DNA from 4 places in the Azospirillum thermophilum genome. Region 3 is predicted to be linked to each of the others. Evidence: riboswitches for the same ligand, from Rfam matches in the RefSeq annotation. Region 3 holds a riboswitch; each other region holds the start of a gene.
The links. Region 3 has a riboswitch for thiamine pyrophosphate ahead of DEW08_RS13075 (ABC transporter ATP-binding protein). Riboswitches for the same ligand answer to the same signal wherever they lie in the genome.
Positions count from the first base shown of each region.

Region 1: it holds a riboswitch for thiamine pyrophosphate, as region 3 does, so the genes downstream of both, thiC (phosphomethylpyrimidine synthase ThiC) here and DEW08_RS13075 (ABC transporter ATP-binding protein) in region 3, are expected to answer to the same signal.
Region 2: it holds a riboswitch for thiamine pyrophosphate, as region 3 does, so the genes downstream of both, thiO (glycine oxidase ThiO) here and DEW08_RS13075 (ABC transporter ATP-binding protein) in region 3, are expected to answer to the same signal.
Region 4: it holds a riboswitch for thiamine pyrophosphate, as region 3 does, so the genes downstream of both, DEW08_RS28705 (ABC transporter substrate-binding protein) here and DEW08_RS13075 (ABC transporter ATP-binding protein) in region 3, are expected to answer to the same signal.

Region 1 is NZ_CP029353.1:602,717-607,247, reverse strand. It holds partial or broken gene thiC (phosphomethylpyrimidine synthase ThiC) at 1-1,715, opposite strand, end outside; TPP riboswitch at 1,834-1,966, opposite strand; gene DEW08_RS08975 (DMT family transporter) at 2,060-2,977, shown strand; gene DEW08_RS08970 (magnesium transporter CorA family protein) at 2,987-3,982, opposite strand; gene DEW08_RS08965 (hypothetical protein) at 4,049-4,384, opposite strand; gene argB (acetylglutamate kinase) at 4,430-4,531, opposite strand, start outside.
Region 2 is NZ_CP029353.1:678,398-682,928, reverse strand. It holds tRNA gene DEW08_RS09335 (tRNA-Leu) at 1-54, shown strand, start outside; gene DEW08_RS09330 (STAS domain-containing protein) at 174-476, opposite strand; gene mgtE (magnesium transporter) at 829-2,259, shown strand; TPP riboswitch at 2,333-2,438, shown strand; gene thiO (glycine oxidase ThiO) at 2,431-3,630, shown strand; gene thiS (sulfur carrier protein ThiS) at 3,627-3,842, shown strand; gene thiG (thiazole synthase) at 3,855-4,531, shown strand, end outside.
Region 3 is NZ_CP029353.1:1,440,725-1,445,255, forward strand. It holds gene DEW08_RS13065 (acetoin utilization protein AcuC) at 148-1,272, opposite strand; gene DEW08_RS13070 (DUF1194 domain-containing protein) at 1,477-2,229, shown strand; TPP riboswitch at 2,276-2,383, shown strand; gene DEW08_RS13075 (ABC transporter ATP-binding protein) at 2,377-3,138, shown strand; gene DEW08_RS13080 (ABC transporter permease) at 3,135-3,908, shown strand; gene DEW08_RS13085 (ABC transporter substrate-binding protein) at 3,905-4,531, shown strand, end outside.
Region 4 is NZ_CP029358.1:206,910-211,440, forward strand. It holds gene DEW08_RS32990 (ABC transporter permease subunit) at 1-147, opposite strand, end outside; gene DEW08_RS28700 (branched-chain amino acid ABC transporter permease) at 144-791, opposite strand; gene DEW08_RS28705 (ABC transporter substrate-binding protein) at 796-1,956, opposite strand; TPP riboswitch at 2,029-2,125, opposite strand; gene DEW08_RS28710 (GNAT family N-acetyltransferase) at 2,196-3,035, opposite strand; gene DEW08_RS28715 (DMT family transporter) at 3,098-3,988, opposite strand; gene deoA (thymidine phosphorylase) at 4,090-4,531, opposite strand, start outside.

The sequences.
Region 1 (4,531 bases), 840 kb from region 3:
CCAGTCCGGCCGCGATCTCCCCGACTGCGCGGCGTCGCGGATGTCCTGGGTGATCTTCATCGAGCAGAATTTCGGTCCGCACATCGAGCAGAAATGCGCCGTCTTCGCCCCCTCGGCCGGCAGGGTCTCGTCATGGAAGGCCTGGGCGGTGTCGGGGTCGAGCGACAGGGCGAACTGGTCGCGCCAGCGGAAGGAGAAGCGCGCCCGCGACATGGCGTCGTCGCGCAGCCGGGCGGCCGGATGCCCCTTGGCGAGGTCGGCGGCATGGGCGGCGATCTTGTAGGCGATCACGCCGGCCTTGACGTCGTCGCGGTCGGGCAGGCCGAGATGCTCCTTCGGCGTGACGTAGCAGAGCATGGCGGTGCCGAACCAGCCGATCATCGCCGCGCCGATGGCGCTGGTGATGTGATCGTAGCCCGGCGCGATGTCGGTGACGAGCGGCCCCAGCGTGTAGAAGGGCGCCTCGCCGCACAGCGCGAGCTGCTTGTCGACGTTGTGCTTGATCTTGTGCATCGGGACATGGCCCGGCCCTTCGATCATCACCTGCACGTCGCGCGCCCAGGCGACCTTCGTCAGCTCGCCCAGCGTCTCCAGCTCGGCGAACTGGGCGGCGTCGTTGGCGTCGGCCTGGCTGCCCGGCCGCAGCCCGTCGCCCATCGACAGCGCCACGTCATAGGCCCGGCAGATCTCGACGATCTCCGGGAAACGCTCGTAGAGGAAGCTCTCGCGGTGGTGCGCCAGGCACCATTTGGCGATGATCGAGCCGCCGCGCGACACGATGCCGGTGACCCGCCTGGCCGTCAGCGGGATGTGGGCCAGCCGCAGCCCGGCATGGATGGTGAAGTAGTCGACGCCCTGCTCGGCCTGCTCGATCAGCGTGTCGCGGAACAGCTCCCAGGTCAGGTCCTCGGCCCTGCCGCCGACCTTCTCCAGCGCCTGGTAGATCGGCACCGTCCCGATGGGCACCGGCGCGTTGCGCAGGATCCACTCGCGGTCTGGTGGATGTCCTTGCCGGTCGAGAGATCCATCACCGTGTCGGCGCCCCAGCGGATCGCCCAGACCATCTTCTCCACCTCCTCCTCGATCGAGGAGGTGACGGCGGAGTTGCCGATGTTGGCGTTGATCTTGGTGAGGAAGTTGCGGCCGATGATCATCGGCTCCGACTCGGGGTGGTTGATGTTGGACGGGATGATCGCCCGGCCGCGCGCCACCTCGTCCCGCACGAACTCCGGCGTCACGACATCGGGGATGCTGGCGCCGAAATCCTCGCCGTCGCGCCCCGTTCCATCGGCCGCCCCATTGGCCGCCCCGCCGGCCGCCTCAAGCGCCGCGGCCCGGCCGAGAGTCTCGCGCACGGCGATATACTCCATCTCCGGCGTGACGATGCCGGCGCGGGCGTAGGCCATCTGCGTCACCGCGGCGCCGCCCCTGGCGCGCAGCGCGCCGCCGGCGGTCGCCTCCACGTCGCCGCGGGCCAGGATCCAGTCGCGCCTCAGCGCCGGCAGCCCCCGGCGGACGTCGATGGCGACGGCGTCGTCGGTGTAGGGGCCGGAGGAGTCGTAGACGCGCAGCGGCGGCTCCCCGCCGCTCAGCTCGATCTCGCGCAGGGCGACGCGCAGGTCGGGAAAGCGCGTCCCCGGCACATGCACCTTGCGCGAGGCGGGCAGCGGGCCGGTCGAAATGCGGATGGCGGCTTGGTCGAAGTCCTTGGGCACTGGGTTTCTCCGTCACGAACGAGGTTGCCGGACAAACCCGGGACTGCGGACGGAGGTGACGGATTGCAGGCCGCGTGATGCGGCGGGCAGGCAGGCGGCCGCGGTCGATGCGGCAAGGCCCGGTCTGCAAAATCCTCCCTTCGCCGGTATGACCCGGATCAGGTTCGAAGGGTCACCACGTTGCCGGTCGCCCTTTCGGGCGAACGGCCGGTGGTATCTCAGCCCCCTACGGGACCCCCCTGGAAACGCGCCGATGGTGGCGGAGCGCGCGGCTGCTGTCAAAGGAAAGCAGGACTGTCTTCCGTTTGGACACCATAAGATGCGCCCACCAAACCGGAGGGGTCATGAGCAACCAGTCGTCCGCCGTCCAGAGCAGCGCCGCACAGCCGGGTCCCGGGCTGACGGTCTATGCCCAGCTCGCCGGCATCGTGCTGTTCTGGAGCTCCAACTGGCCCTTCATGAAGATCGCGCTTGCGGACATGGGGCCGCTGACCTTCTGCGCGGTGCGGCTGTTCGGGGCCGCCATCGGCGTGATGGCGCTGGCGCCGCTGCTGCGCTTTCCCCTGCTGCCGGCCCGCGGCGACCGGCTGCCGCTGGCCGCCATCGGCCTGATGCAGGTCGGGCTGATGATGGCGCTGAGCAACGTCGGGCTGCAGTATGTGGCGCCGGGCCGCGCGGCGGTGCTGGTCTATACCATGCAGATGTGGGCCCTGCCGCTGGGGGTCCTGATCCTGGGCGAACGGGTCTCCGCCCGGCGGCTGGCCGGGGCGCTGCTGGCCTTCGCCGGAGTGGTGGTGTTCTTCAACCCGCTGCTGGTCGACTGGAGCGACGGGCGCGCCCTGCTCGGCAACGGGCTTCTGCTGGCCTGCGCCGCCACCTGGGCGCTGGGGGCGACGCTCTACCGCCGCCGGGTCTGGCACACCCCCTTCTGGACGCAGACCTTCTGGCAGATCGCGCTCAGCAGCCTCGCCATGATCCCCTTCGCCCTGGCGATGGAGGGCCACCGCCCCATCCACCTGACGCAGCCGCTGCTGCTCGTCATCGCCTACAACGTGCTGATCGCCACCAGCCTCTGCTATTGGTGGTGGAGCAAGGCGCTGGCGGTGATGCCGGCGAGCCAGGCCGGCCAGTTCGTCTGTCTCGTGCCGGTGGTCGCCCTGCTGCTCAGCGCCGCCTTCATGGGCGAGCCGCTGACGGTCGGCGTCGCCATCAGCGTCGCGCTGATCTGCGCCGGCATCCTGCTGACCGCGCGGGCGAAGTAGGACGGCCGGTCAGAGCCAGCGCCGCAGCTTCACGAAGATCATCGGCAGCACCGCCGACAGCGCCATCAGCAGCAACGCCATCGGGTAGCCGTACATCCAGTCCTTCTCCGGCATGTCGGTGAAGTTCATGCCGTAGATGGTGGCGACCAGGGTCGGCGGGAACAGCAGGACGGTGATCACCGAGACGATCTTCACGATCTCGTTCTGCTCGACGTTGATCCGGCCGAGCGTGGTGTCGAGCAGCAGGCTGACCTTGCTCGACAGGAAGGTGGCGTATTCGTCGAGGCCGGTGACGTCCTGCAGGGTCGCCCGCGCCCAGCGCCGCGTCGCCTTGCTGCCGCTCCAGCCGCCCATGCGGCCGTCGTTGCGCGACAGGAAGTCCAGCATGCGCTGCAGGCTTGCCAGGCTGACATGGGCCTTGCCGATCAGGTGGCCGGTGTGGCCGATGCGGCGGAGCGAGCGGCTGTCGCCGCGCGTCTCGCCCCGCGGGCGCAGCGTCCGGCCTCGGAAGGCGCGGCTGCTCATGGTGTCCAGCTCCAGCCCGACGCGGCGCAGCACCCCGGCCGTCCGCTCCACCACCGCGTCCACCAGATAGGCCAGCACCGCCTCGGCCCCCGTGCAGGGGATGCTGCGGTGAGACAGGGTGCGCCGGAAGGCCAGGAAGGGCTGCGGGTCGATGTGGTGGATCGTCACCAGCCGGCCGCCGACCAGCACGAAGCTGACCTCGGCGATGCGCGGCCGATCGGTGTCGGCCCAGACCAGGACCATCACCGTCATGTGCACCGCGCCGCCGACCAGCCGCAGCCGGCTCGACTCCTCGATCTCCGCCATCTGCTCGCGCGTCGGCAGCGGGGTGCCGACCAGCGCCTCCACCCGCGCCAGCTCCTCCGGCGTGGGGGACAGCAGGTCGATCCAGACGGTGCTGTCGGGCAGCGGGTCGGCCGCTCCGTCAAGCTCCCTGGCCCAGCGGAGAAGCCCCTCGTCCCGGACGAAGGCATGCAGCACGGGCGTCGGCTCTCCGGTTTGGCGACGGTTGAGGAATGGCGGCCAGGGGCCGGCCGCCGGCCGGGGTCAGACGATGCGCCCGATGCGGCGCGGCTTCAGCGGATGCCTGGCCGCGGAGTCGGGCTTGACCGGCTCGGACCTGATCGGCTCGGGGCCGGAGGCGCCGACGTCCGGCAGCTCCTCGCCCAGCGTCCGCTCCAGCTCGGCGCGCAGCTCCTCGCCGTCCTTGCGGCCGGCCAGGAAATGGGCCACCGCCGCGCGGGCGTTGTCGCGGTCGTACGGCACCTTGCCGAACACCGCGAGCTTCGCCCGCTCGACCAGCTTGGGGTCCAGCTCTTCGCGGATGGCCCTGATCTGGCGGAGCAGGTCCTTGCGCGGATCGGAACCGCGGGGATCGGACATTGGCGTCCTCCTTTGCCGAGACGTCCGCCCTCTGATATGGGCGCTCTACTCGCGCCCGATCAGGGTGCCGGCCCCACCCTCGGTGAAGATCTCCAGAAGCAGGGCGTGCGGCACCCGGCCATCGAGGATGACGGCGGCGTCCACCCC
Region 2 (4,531 bases), 760 kb from region 3:
GTTGAGGTCGCTGTGGGGCAACCCGTGGAAGTTCGAGTCTTCTCGACCGCACCACTCTCCCTCCCGGGGCGGAGTGACAGGCAACAAGTCAGGCGATGAAAGACGGGCCGCAAGGCCCGTTTCGCTTTTCCGGGCTCGGGCAGCCGCGACGGCCGCCGTCAGCACGGCCGTCCTCAGCGGAATTCGAACCAGGTGTCCAGCGCCGCATGGCGCAGGGTCCGCAGGACCTGCGGCTGGGCGTTGGCGACGGCGACATGGCCGCCGGCCTCGCGGCAGCGCCCGGCCAGGATGAACAGCATCCCGATGGCCGCCGAATCGATGAAGGTCAGGTAGCGCAGGTCGAGCGGCAGGACCGGCCGCGCCGCGAAGTCCCAATCCGCCAGCAGGGCATGGAAGCGCCCGCCGTCGTCATAGGTGAAGCGGCCGGACAGGATGATCCCGTCCTCCCCCTGGACCTTGGCGAGCGCATACTCCATCGACCGATCCGTCCGGGCGCTTTGGCGTCTGCCGACCATGGACCATGAAGCGCGCGCCCGGCGCAAGGCCCGCCCCCGGCCGCCGGTCGGGGACAAATGCGGGGCCCGGCACGGGGAGGCCGCCTCCGCCGCCCGCAGCGCTGGACTTGGCGGCGATCCGCCTATATCTCGGGGGGCGAGCCCCGTCCCTTTCGGCCGGGGTATCGTTCCCCAACCTGCAAACGCCGGTTCGTCCTGGCCGACCGTCCTGTTGTTGGACCGTTGCCATGCGTCCCCCGTTGCTCATCGTGAAGGGAGGGTGTCCCATGCACACCGACCCCAGATCAGCGGTGCCCGACCCGACGGGGCGCCGGTGCTCCCGCCGGAGATCGATCCGGACGATGACGCGCGCCGGCGGGCGGAGCGTGCCCCGCCGCCCCGCGAGGACGGCGAGGAGGAGCGGCCCTACGGCGTCGAGCCCGACTTCGTGCAGGAGGTCGTCGAGCATCTGCGCGCCGGCGGGGCCGACGCGGTGCGCATCGCGCTGGACGGGCTGCACGCCGCCGACGTCGCCGACCTGATCGAGCAGATCGGCCCCGACGAGCGCGAGGCGCTGATCGAGATCCTGCGCCCGGGCTTCGACGGCGAGGTGCTGTCCTACCTGAACCCCGATCTGCGCGAATCGGTGGTCGAGCGGTTCGAGCCCAAGGAGCTCGCCGCCGCGGTCGCGGAACTCGACACCGACGACGCCGTCGACCTGATCGAGGATCTCGACGAGGAGACCCGCCAGAGCATCCTGGACAACCTGCCGGCCGCCGACCGCGCGCTGGTGCAGGAGAATCTGGCCTACGAGGAGTACACCGCCGGCCGCCTGATGCAGCGCGCGCTGGTCGCGGTGCCGGAGTTCTGGACGGTCGGCAAGACGGTGGCCTATCTGCGCGCCGCGGCGGACGAGCTGCCGGAGGATTTCTACGACATCTTCGTGGTCGATCCGCTCTACCGGGTGGTCGGGGCGGTGCCGCTGTCGCGGCTGCTGCGCCAGCACCGCTCCACCCGCATCGATGCGCTGGCGACGCAGGACCTGCACGTCATCCCCGCCACCACGGACCAGGAGGAGGTGGCGAACCTCTTCCGCCAATACGCCCTGGTCTCCGCCCCGGTGGTGAATGCCGGCGGGCGGCTGATCGGCGTCATCACCGTCGACGACGTCGTCCACATCATCGACGAGGAGGCGGAGGACGACATCCGCAAGCTGGGCGGGGCGGGCGACACCGGCGTGTTCAGCGGCATCGGCGCCATCGCCCGGTCGCGCGTCGGCTGGCTGACCGTCAACCTCGCCACCGCCTTCGTCGCCTCGGGCGTCATCTCGCTGTTCGAGGGCACCATCGCCCAGATCGTGGCGCTGGCGGTGCTGATGCCGATCGTCGCCTCGATGGGCGGCAACGCCGGGACCCAGACCCTGACCGTCGTGGTGCGCGCCCTGGCGACGCACGAGCTGTCCTCGGCCAATGCGCCGCGCGTGGTGGGGAAGGAGGCGCTGGTCGGGCTGATCAACGGGCTGGTCTTCGCCGTGATGGTCGGGCTGATCGCCTGGTTCTGGTACGGCCCGACCATCGGGCTGGTGATCGCCGGGGCGATGGTCATCAACCTGGTGATCGCCGGGCTGTCCGGCGCCCTGATCCCGCTGGGGCTGAAGGCGCTGAACGTCGATCCGGCGGTGGCGAGCGCGGTGTTCCTCACCACCGTCACCGACGTCATCGGGTTCTTCGCCTTCCTGGGGCTGGCCTCCGCCTTCCTGCTGTAGGGGGAGCATTCTACTTTAGGGAGTGCAGGCGCACTTTCCGCTTGCATCGCGGGCGCCGTCCCGCGACAGTGCGTGCATTGGCTTGGGGTGCTGCGCGGGGATTGAGTCCCGTGCGGCTGAGATCATACCCATCGAACCTGTCTGGATAATGCCAGCGAAGGGAGCCGACGCATGATCGACGCGCCGTCTTTACGTCCTCAATCCGTTTCCCGTCCCTCCGTCGCCGTCATCGGCGCCGGCACCATCGGCCTATCCATCGCCTGGAGGCTGGCCGCCGCCGGCTGCCGGGTCGAGGTCTTCGACCGCGGCCCCGCCGGCCGCGGCGCCACCCACGCGGCCGGCGGCATGCTCGCCGCCTGCGTGGAGACCGAGCCGGGCGAACAGCCGCTCCTTCCCCTCACCCGCGCCAGCCAGGCGCTGTGGCCCTCCTTCGCGGCGGAGCTGGAGGAGGCGTCCGGCCTGTCCGTCGACCTGCGCGGCGAGGGCACGATGGTCATCGCGACGACCATCGACGATCTGGCGAAGCTGCGGGTGCTCCACCGCTTCCAGAGCGGGCTCGGCCTGCCGGTGGAGTGGCTGGAGGGGGCCGAGGTGCGGCGGCGCGAGCCCTATCTGCAGCCCGGCGTCTCCGGCGCGCTCTACTGCCGCGAGGACCATCAGGTGGACAACCGCAAGCTCGCCGCGGCGCTGCAGCGCGCCGTGCTGGCGGCCGGCGCCATCGTGCACGAGTCCGTCGAGGTCTCCGCCGTCGCCGTGGAGAAGGGGCGCGCGGTGGGCCTGCGGATCGGCGACCGGCTGGTCGCGGCCGACCGGGTGGTGCTGGCGGCCGGCGCCTGGTCCGGCCGCATCGAGGGGCTGCCCCCCGCCGCCCGCCCGCCGGTGCGGCCGGTGAAGGGGCAGATGCTCTGCCTGCGGATGGACCCGCGCTTTGCGCTGCTGAGCCATGTCGTCTGGACGCCCGGCACCTACCTGATCCCGCGGCTGGACGGCCGGCTGCTGATCGGCGCCACGACGGAGGAGCGCGGCTTCGACGACCGGCTGACGGCCGGCGGCCAATATGCGCTGCTGGAAGGCGCCTACCGCGCCCTGCCCGGCATCGCCGAACTGCCGATCGAGGAGAGCTGGGCCGGTTTCCGCCCCGGCAGCCGGGACGACGCGCCGATCCTCGGCGCCTGCGCGGTGGACGGGCTCGTGCTGGCGACCGGCCACCACCGCAACGGCATCCTGCTGACCCCGGTGACCGCCGACGCCGTCGCCCGGCTGGTGCTGACCGGCGAGACCGACCCGCTGATCCGCCCCTTCGCCATCGACCGCTTCACGGCGGAGCGTTCCACCGGGGAGCACGCCCAGGGAACGGAGCTGCCGGCATGACCGCCACGCTGCACATCAACGGCCGGGACGAGGCCCTGCCGCCCGACACCCCCACCGTCGCCGCCCTGCTGGCCGCCCGCGGCATCGCCGCCGGGACGCGCGGGGTCGCGGTCGCCCTGAACGGCGCCGTCGTCCCCGCCCGCCGCTGGGCCGAAACCCCGCTCGCCCCCGGCGACCGCATCGAGATCGTCCGCCCCCTGCAGGGCGGCTGAAGGATTCCTCCCATGACCATCGACGCGCAGGACGACGTCCTGACCATCGCGGGCCGCCGCTTCGGCTCGCGCCTCTTCCTCGGCACCGCCGGCTATCCCAACCAGCAGGTGATGCTGGACTCGCTGGCCGCCGGCGGGACCGAACTCGCCACGCTGGCGATCCGCCGCATCAGCCTCGACGGCTATTCGGAGAGCCTGGTGGACGTGCTGGCGCAGCGCTTCGGCGACCGGCTGGGGCTGCTGCCCAACACGGCCGGCTGCCTGACCGCCCGGGAGGCCGTGCTGACCGCCCAGCTCGCCCGCGAGGCGCTGGGCACCGGCTGGATCAAGCTGGAGGTGATCGGCGACCGCGAGCTGCTCTATCCCGACGTGGAGGAGCTGCTGCGCGCGACGGCGGAGCTGGTGGCCGACGGCTTCACCGTGCTGCCCTACTGCAACGACGACCCGGTGACCTGCCGCAAGCTGGCCGACCTGGGGGCGGCGGCGGTGATGCCGCTCGGCTCCTACATCGGCTCCGGCCTCGGCATCCGCAATCCGCACGCCATCGAGACGATCTGCGCCCGCAGCCCCGTCCCGGTGGTGCTGGACGCCGGCATCGGCACCGCGTCCGACGCGGCGCTGGCGATGGAGCTGGGCTGCGCCGCCGTCCTGCTGAACAGCGCGGTGTCCAAGGCGCTCGACCCCGTGCG
Region 3 (4,531 bases):
GCCCCCCGGCGAGCGAGCACCGCAGCCCCGGCAGATCCGGTACTGACGATAGGATAGAAATTCCCGCATTTGTCGCAAAAGGTCAACAAATCGAAGCGGCGCCGGATGATGTTCGGGACGAACTGTCGCGCTCCGCAGCGAGATGCCTTACGCGAGGACCAGATCGGCGACGCGCTTCACCGGGTCGCGCAGCGGTCCCGGCCGCGGGTCGTCGGCCATGGTGGTGAACCAGTGCTCCGGCGGGTTGCGGCCGGCGGCGCGCGCCCAGGTCAGGCCGCGCAGCACCCGCTCCGCCTCCGCGGTCGGCGCGACGGCGGGGTCGAGCCCGGCCAGAACCGCCCAGATGCCGGCCCAGCAGCGCCCGACCGACCAGGGGTTATAGCCGCCGCCGCCCAGCACCATCGCCTGCGGCGCCAGCGGCAGCAACGCCGCCACCGCATCCCACAGCGCGCGGTTGGACAGCTCCAGCCTGCTGAGCGGATCGTCGGCCAGCGCGTCGGCCCCGGTCTGCAGGACGAGCACCTGCGGCCGGAAGGCGCGGCCGAGCGGGAGGATCGCCGCTTCCACCAGGAAGGCGAGTTCGCTGTCGTTGAAGCCCGGCGGGACCGGCAGGTTGCGCGCCATGCCGCCGGCGCGGTCCTCCGCCTTGCCGGTGAAGGGCCAGCGACCGTCCTCATGGACCGAGACGGTGAGCACCCGCTCGTCCTCGGCGAAGGCGTCCTGCACCCCGTCGCCGTGGTGGGCGTCGAGATCGACATAGAGCACCCGCTCCACCCCGTGGTCGAGCAGTTCCAGGATGCCGAGCACCGGCGCGTTGACGTAGCAGAAGCCGCTGGCCCGCGCCGGGCGGCCGTGATGGGTGCCGCCGGCGGGGGAATAGACGGTATCGGCCTGCCCGCGCAGCAGCAGCCTCGCCGCCAGCAGGGCGGAGCCGGCCCCGGTGGCCGGCCGCCGGTACATCTCCGGGAAGACGGGATTCTCGAGCCGGCCGAGGTTGTAGCGCTCCCCCGTCGCGGCATCGACGTGCTGTGCCGCCTCGGCCCGCCGCAGCGCCTCGACATAGTCGGGGGCATGGAAGCGGGCCAGTTCCCGCGGGGTCGCCATCGGGGTATCGAGATAAACGGCCTCCTCCAGCCAGCCCATCGCCCGGCTGAGGTCGATGGCGGTCGAGACGCGCGGGATCGACAGCGGGTGCTTCGTCCCGTAGGACGAGCCGCGATAGATCTCGCTGCCGATGAAGACGGGGCGGTCGAGGGGCGTCGGGCGGGTCATGCGGGGGTGAAATGGCGCGGTCCCCCATCTCCGTCAATGGGCGAAGCTGTCCGCCCGGACCCTCGACCTGCGGGGAGGGCGCGTCTGTCCATCGGGGTCCGTCCGATGCGTCCCTTGTGCGGATCCGTGCGCATACCGCCAAATGCATCTTTGCCCCGGACAGCTCCCTGCCAGAGTGGAGGGTGCCAGAGTGGAGGGCCGACGATGCTGGGTTCCCACCATGCCCGACCCGTCCTGCCGGCGGCCGTCCTCCTGGTCCTGGCGGTCGGCGCCTCCCCCCTCCCGGTGCTGGCGGAGGTTCCGGTCGACCTGGAGCTGGTGCTGGCGGTCGATGTCTCGGGCAGCGTCGACCCGGACGAGGCGAAGCTGCAGCGCGACGGCTACATCGCCGCACTGATGAACCCCAAGGTGCAGCAGGCGATCGCCGGCGGCCCCTTCGGCCGGATCGCCGCCACCTATGTCGAGTGGGCCGGCGAGAGCCACCAGCAGGTGATCGTCGGCTGGACGGAGCTGGGCGACCGCGCCAGCCTCTCCACCTTCGCCTCGGCGATCGGCGAGGCGCCCTTCACCACCGCCCATTGGACCTCGATCAGCAGCGCCATCGACTTCAGCGCCCGGCTGTTCGACGGGAACGGCTTCGAGGGGACGCGGCGGGTGATCGACGTGTCGGGCGACGGCGAGAACAACCGGGGGCGCCCGGCCGAATGGGCGCGGGACGAGGCGGTGGCGCGCGGCATCACCATCAACGGGCTGCCGATCCTGAACGACCGGCCCAACCCGCTGGGCGGCCTCGCGCCCATCGACCTGGAACGCTACTACCGCGCCAACGTGATCGGCGGCCCCGGCGCCTTCCTGGTCCCCGCCGGCGACTTCGGCGCCTTCGCCGAGGCGATCCTGAACAAGCTGCTGCTGGAGATTTCCAACGCCCCGCCGGGCACCGACGTGGCGCAGCGATAGGGCAGCCGCGCTCTTGCCCATCGGCGCGCGACGCGCCATAGTCGCTGCCTTCACTGGGGGGAGCCGATGGTCGGCTGAGAGGTCCCACGTCCGGGACGACCCCTGGAACCTGATCCGGTTCACACCGGCGTAGGGATCAGTGAGCGCATGACCATCCTGACGCCGCCCGCGGCGGTCCTTCCTCCCCTGTCCGTCACCGTGTCCGCGGCCCGCCTGACCTATGGCGGGACGCTGCTGTTCGGCGATGTCGCGCTCCATCTGGAAGGCGGCGCCACCACCTGCCTGCTGGGGCCGAGCGGGGTGGGCAAGACCACGCTGCTGCGCCTGATCGCCGGACTGGCCGAGCCGGAGCCGCCGACCCTCGTCGAGGCGGGCGACGGGGCGCCGCTGGCCGGGCGGGTCGCCTACATGGCGCAGCAGGATCTGCTGCTGCCCTGGCTGTCGGTGCTGGACAACGTGCTGCTGGGCAGCCGGCTGCGCCGGGAACGGCCGCGGCCCGAGCGGGTCGAGCGGGCGCGCGCGCTCCTGGAGCGTGTCGGCCTCGGCGGCCGGGAGGGCGACCGGCCGGCCACCCTGTCGGGCGGTCAGCGGCAGCGGGTGGCGCTCGCCCGCACGCTGGTCGAGGACCGGCCCGTGGTGCTGATGGACGAACCCTTCTCCTCGCTCGACGCGCTGACCCGGCTCAAGCTTCAGGAGACGGCGGCGGAGACGCTGGCCGGGCGCACGGTGCTGATGGTGACCCACGACCCGCTGGAGGCGCTGCGGCTCGGCCACCGGATCCATGTGATGACCGGCCGGCCGGCCGGCATCGGCCCGGCGCTGGAGCCGCCCGGACCGCCGCCGCGCCCGGTGGACGACACCGCGCTCCTCGCCCTGCAGGCGGAACTGCTGCGGAGGCTTGCCGGATGACGGCGCTGCTGCGCGGCGCCGTGACGGCCGCGGTTCTGCTCGGGCTGTGGCAGGCGGTGGTGACGCTGACCGGCCTGCCCCGCTTCATCCTGCCGGGTCCCCTGCTGGTGGCGGACGCCCTGCAGCGGCAGGCGCCGCTGCTGCTGGGCCATGCGCTGACCACGCTGGCGGAAATGCTGCTGGGGCTGCTGTTCGGCGTGGCGCTGGGGATGGCGAGCGCGCTGGCGCTGGCGAGTTTCCGCACGGCGCGGCGCTGGCTGATGCCCGTGCTGGTGGTCAGCCAGGCGATCCCGGTCTTCGCGCTCGCCCCGCTGCTGGTGCTGTGGCTCGGCTACGGCATGGCCTCCAAGGTCGCGATGGCGACGCTGATCATCTATTTCCCGGTGACGACGGCCCTGTTCGACGGGCTGCGGCGCACCGATCCCGGCTGGCTGGATCTTGCCCGTACGATGGGGGCGAGCCCGCGGGCCACGCTGCTGACCATCCGGCTGCCGGCCGCCCTTCCCGCCTTCTGGTCCGGGCTGCGGGTCGCCGCCGCCGTGGCGCCCATCGGGGCGGTGATCGGCGAGTGGGTCGGCTCCTCCTCCGGCCTCGGCTATCTGATGCTGCACGCCAACGCGCGGATGCAGATCGACCTGCTGTTCGCGGCGCTGCTGATCCTCGGCCTCTGCGCGGTGGCGCTCTATGCCGCCGTCGATGCGCTGGGCCGCCGCGTCCTTCCCTGGCTTCCCGATACGCAACCTGCTGAAGACAAAGGACCGACCCGATGAAACGGACGTTCGCAGCCGCGGCGTTTGCCACCGGACTTCTCGCCAGCCTGCCGGCCCTGGCCCAGGACAAGCTGAGCGTGATGCTCGACTGGTTCGTGAACCCCGACCATGCCCCGCTGGTGGTGGCGCAGGAGTTGGGCTTCTTCAAGGAGGCCGGACTGGAGGTGGAGCTGACCGCCCCGGCGGACCCGAACGACCCGCCGAAGCTGGTCGCCGCCGGCAGGAGCGACCTCGCCATCTCGTACCAGCCGCAGCTCATCGTGCAGGTGGACGAGGGGCTGCCGCTGGTGCGCGTCGGCACGCTGGTCTCGACGCCGCTGAACTCGGTCGTCGTGCTGCGTGACGGGCCGATCAAGACGATGAAGGACCTGAAGGGCCGCAAGGTCGGCTTCTCGGTCGGCGGGTTCGAGGATGCGCTCCTCGGCGCCATGCTGGAGAAGCACGGGCTGAGCCTGAAGGACGTGCAGCTCGTGAACGTGAACTTCTCGCTGTCGCCCTCCATCCTCTCGGGACAGGTCGACGCGGTGGTCGGCGCCTTCCGGAACTTCGAGCTGAACCAGATGGAGATCGAGAAGCATCCCGGCCGCGCCTTCTACCCGGAGGAGGAGGGCGTGCCGCCCTAT
Region 4 (4,531 bases), on a different replicon from region 3:
CGGGTAGGAGAGCAGCGAGGACACCCCCACCTCGAACAGCGCGATCAGCAGCGCGCCCGCCACCGCCCCGGGAACGGAGCCCCAGCCGCCGATGGTCACGGCGATGTAGGCCTTCAGGATCAGGTCGCCGCCCGCGGTCGGCGTCACGAAATAGCGGTTGGCGAGCAGCAGGCCCGCCGCCCGGCGAAGGCGGCGGCGATGGCGAAGGTCAGCAGGATCATCCCCGTCACCGGCACGCCGCAGGCCCGCGCCATCTCCGGATCCTGCGCCGTCGCGCGCAGCCGCCGGCCGAGCTGCGTGCGGCCGAACACCCATTGCTGCAGACCGATCAGCAGCGCCGCCACCGCGACGATGGCGAGCGACTGTTCCGGCACCACGAGGTCGCCGACGCGCAGCGTCTGCCCGGTGACCAGCGGCGGCGCGGCCCGCGGCTCCGGCCCGAACAGGACGGAGGCGCCGTTCTGCAGGATGATGCCGACCGCGATGGTGCTGATGAAGACCGCGACCGGCGGCCGGCCGCGCAGCGGCAGATAGGCCACGGCGGCAAGCAGCAGTCCCAGCCCCGCCATCAGCGCCATCACCAGCGGCAACAGCAGCAGGCCCGGCAGCGGCACCGCCTGCGCCACCGGCGGGGCGAGCGCCACCGCCAGCAGCCCGCCGGCCATGACGAGGTCGCCCTGCGCGAAATTCACCGCCGCGGTGGCGTTCAGCACCAGGACGAAGCCGAGCGCCACCAGCGCATAGGCCGCCCCCAGCGCGACCCCGTTCAGGAGGAGCTGGAGGGCGGTCATGGCCTTACTTCACCACGCCCGTGACGTTGTCGTAGCGCTTCGCCACCGCCGGCACGCGCGAGGTGCCGTCGAAGCAGACGATGACGGCGGAATGCGCCATGTTCCCCTTGCCGTCCGAGGCATAGGTCATGGCGAGGCCCCGGTAGCTGGTGGCGGACAGCGCCTTGCGGATCTCCTCGGGCGTGCGGGCGCCGGCCCTGGCCGCCTCCACCGCCATGCGCATGCCGTCATACTGGCCGAGCGCGAAGGCGTCCGGCTCCGCATTGAAGGCGGCGCGGTAGGCGCGGGTGAACGACTCCATCTCCGGCGAGCCGCCGGAAATGGGCGAGGCGGCGGTCTCCGCGCACACGCCCTTCAATTCGGCCGGCTCCAGCAGGGCGGCCGTGCTCGGCTGGTGCATGGCGGAGCCGGCGACGATCGGCACCGTCACCCCGTTGGCCGCCGCCTGCCGCAGCAGCAGCGCCGTCGGTCCGGCATGGAGGTGCAGCACCAGCACGTCGGGATTGGCGGCGAGCGCCTTGGTCAGCACCGGCAGCAGGTCCTTGGCGGCGGGATCGACCCCCTCCTCGAACACCGGCTCGACGCCCAGCGCCTTGAAGGCGGCGGCGAGGTGGGTCCGGCCGCTCTGGCCATAGGCGGTGGTCTGGTAGATGACCGCCGGCCGCGTCCTGCCCAGCTCCTCCACCACATAGCGGGCATGGGCGGTCTTGGTCACCGCGTCGCCGGGGAAGAAGCGGAAGACCCAGGGATTGCCCTGTTCCGTGATCGAGGCGGTGCCGGACACGGTGATCAGCGGCAGCTTCAGCTCCGCCGCCAGCGGCAGCATGGCGAGCATCTGGGTGCCCAGCATGCTGGCCGCCACGCCGGCCACCCGGCCGCGCCCGGCCGCCCGCTCCAGCGCCGTCACCGCGGCTTCGGGCGAGGTGCCGGTATCGATCACCTCGCCGGCCACGGCGACGTCGGGCGGGGCCTCCTTCAGCGCCAGCAGCGCGCCGTTGCGCTGGCTGGTGCCTTCCAGCGACAGGAAGCCGGTCAGCGGCACCAGGACCGGGAAGGCGGCGGGCTCCCCCGATCCGGCCGCGCGGGCCGCCGGAGGGGCAGCCGTGGCGAGGGCCGATCCTGCGATCAGGGAGGCCGCGATCAGGGAGTGGGTAAGCCGCCGCATGTCGTCTCTCCTCCTGCTGCCCGGGCATGGCGGGCGGGGAGGCCGTCGCGAGGAGGATGCCGGTCCGGCGGTTCTCGAGAACGGGCGGCTCCCTTCGCCGGCATGACCCGGATCAGGTTCGATGGGTGTCTCTCAGCCCGCGTCGCCGCAGGCACCCCAGCCGTGTGGTGGCGCGAGAGTTGGACCGGGGCGGGCGGCTTGTCAACCCCGGTCCTTGGCCCTGCCCTTCGATCCGGCGCTCACCCCAGCTCGAAGGTGGTGACGCCGAACAGCCGGCTGGTGTCGACGGCGGGAGCCGGCCCGAGATACATGCGGGCGGTCTCGAACTGCGGCGTCAGCCCCAGCTCCTCCGCCAGGCGGACGGCCGGGGCGTTGACCTCCGGCACGTCGAGGTAGACCGGCCCCTCCCCCGCCTGCTCCGCGAGCGCCAGCAGCAGGTCGCGGGCCGTGGCGTCGTCGTCGGCATAGAGCGGGCCGATCTTGTGGCCGCTGTGGCAGGGCCGGATGACGCCGAAGCCCGCGAGGCCGCCGTCCCGCAGAGCGGCGAGCGCCGTCGTCCCAGGCAGGGCGATCCAGTTGGCGAGGAAGCCCGGCCGCGGGGCCGGGAACAGCGCGGAATCGAGCGCCAGCAGCCGGTCGAACGGCACCGTCCGCGCGTCGGCCGGCCGCCGCCCGATGGCGCCGCGCGGCGGCGCCCCGCCGAAGCGGATGTTGCGGTAGGCGAGCGCGAAGCCCGACCGGCGGTAGTTCTCCTGCTGCGCCACCACGCCGTCCAGGCCGACGGTGCAGCCCTCCAGGTGCTTCAGGCCCGCCTGCCAGAGCTGCCAGCCATAGCCGCGGCCGCGCGCCTCCGGCCGCACGATGTAGAAGCCGAGGAAGCCGAACCTGCCGGGATAGCGGACGACGGAGATGCTGGCGACCGGCCGGCCGTCCAGCCGACCGGCGAGGAAGCCGCTGGGATCGGCGGCATGGAAGGCCCCGGCATCGTGCAGGCCGGGGTTCCAGCCCTCCGCCCGCGCCCAGTCCACCGCCAGATCCAGCTCGGCCCGGCTCATCACCCCGATGCGATAGCCCTGCACGCTCCCGTCCTCCCCTGCGGCCGGACGGCCCGGCGCCGTCCGCACGGGATGATTCTACCGCATCACCGACGCATCGTCTCGCGGTGCAGGATGTAGAGGCCGCTGCCGATGATGACCAGCGCGCCGGCCAGCACCGCCGGGGTCGGCACCTCGCCGAACACCAGGAAGCCGAACAGCGTCGCCCAGATCATGCCGGTATACTCGAAGGGCGCCACCGTGGCCGGCGGAGCGCGGCGGAAGGCCTGGGTCAGCAGCACCTGCGCCGCCGCCCCCAGCGTGCCGACCAGCGCCATCAGCCCGAGGCCGCGGGCGTCCGGAGTCTCCCACACCGGAATCGTCAGGACCCCGCTGACCACCGTCGTCGTCAGCAGCAGGTAGACGACGGTAGAGGTGCTCGTCTCGGTCCGCGCCAGTCCGCGCACGGCGAGCACAGCCAGCGCATAGAAGAAGGCGGCGGTCAGACCGACCAGCACCGGCAGCAGCGGCGCGCCGGAGGAGGACGGCCCGGCCATGATGACCACCCCGGCGAAGCCGACCAGCACCGCCGCCCAGCGCCGCCAGCCCACCGTCTCGCCCAGCAGCGGCACCGACAGGGCGGTGATGAACAGCGGCCCGGCGAAGCTCAGCACATAGACCTCGGCCAGAGGCAGATGCTTGAAGGCGTAGAAGAAGCAGCCCATGGAGATCAGTCCGGCGAAGGCCCGCCAGACATGGCCGAGCGAGCGCCGGGTGCGCAGCGAGGCGACGTTGCCGTCCCGCGCCACCGCCCAGCCGCCGACGATCAGCAGCGCCACCAGCGACCGCACGAACATGAGCTGCGGCACCGGGTACTCCGCCGACAGCAGCTTGATCAGCGTGTCCATCATGCCGAACAGCAGCACCGCCGACAGGTAGCAGGCGGTGGCGTAGCGGACGGAATCGGGAACCGCCGGAAGGGCGCGGGCTTCTGTCATGATGCCCAAAGTAGCGGCATGACGTCGCGCTGCCCAATGCCGCGAACGCGGGTCAGACCCTCAGTCCGCCCCGCGTCCTTCCGGTTCGCCGACGATGCCCGTCAGATGCGGCGGGCGATCAGCGGCCCGCGTTCCGCCGGCCGGTCCGACAGGGTGAAGGCCCGGCGCAGGGCCAGGGCGGCCTGATCGGCCTGGGCCTCGCTGCGGGCATGGACGATGGCGAGCGGCCGGCCGGCCGGCCCGACCTCCGCCCCCAGACCGGCCACCTCGTCCAGCCCGACCGCGAAGTCGATGGCGTCGGTGACCTTGGTCCGACCGCCGCCCAGCGCCACCACGGCGATGCCGACCGCGCGGGTGTCGATGGCGGCGACGAAGCCCGGCCGCTCCGCCGTCACCGGCCGCACCACCGGCGCCCGGTCCAGGTGGCGGTCGGGGTTCTCCAGCAGGTCGGACGGGCCGCCCAGCGCCGCCACCATGCGGGCGAAGCGTTCCGCCGCCGCCCCGCTGCGCATCGCCTCGTCGAACATCGCCCGGCCGACCTTG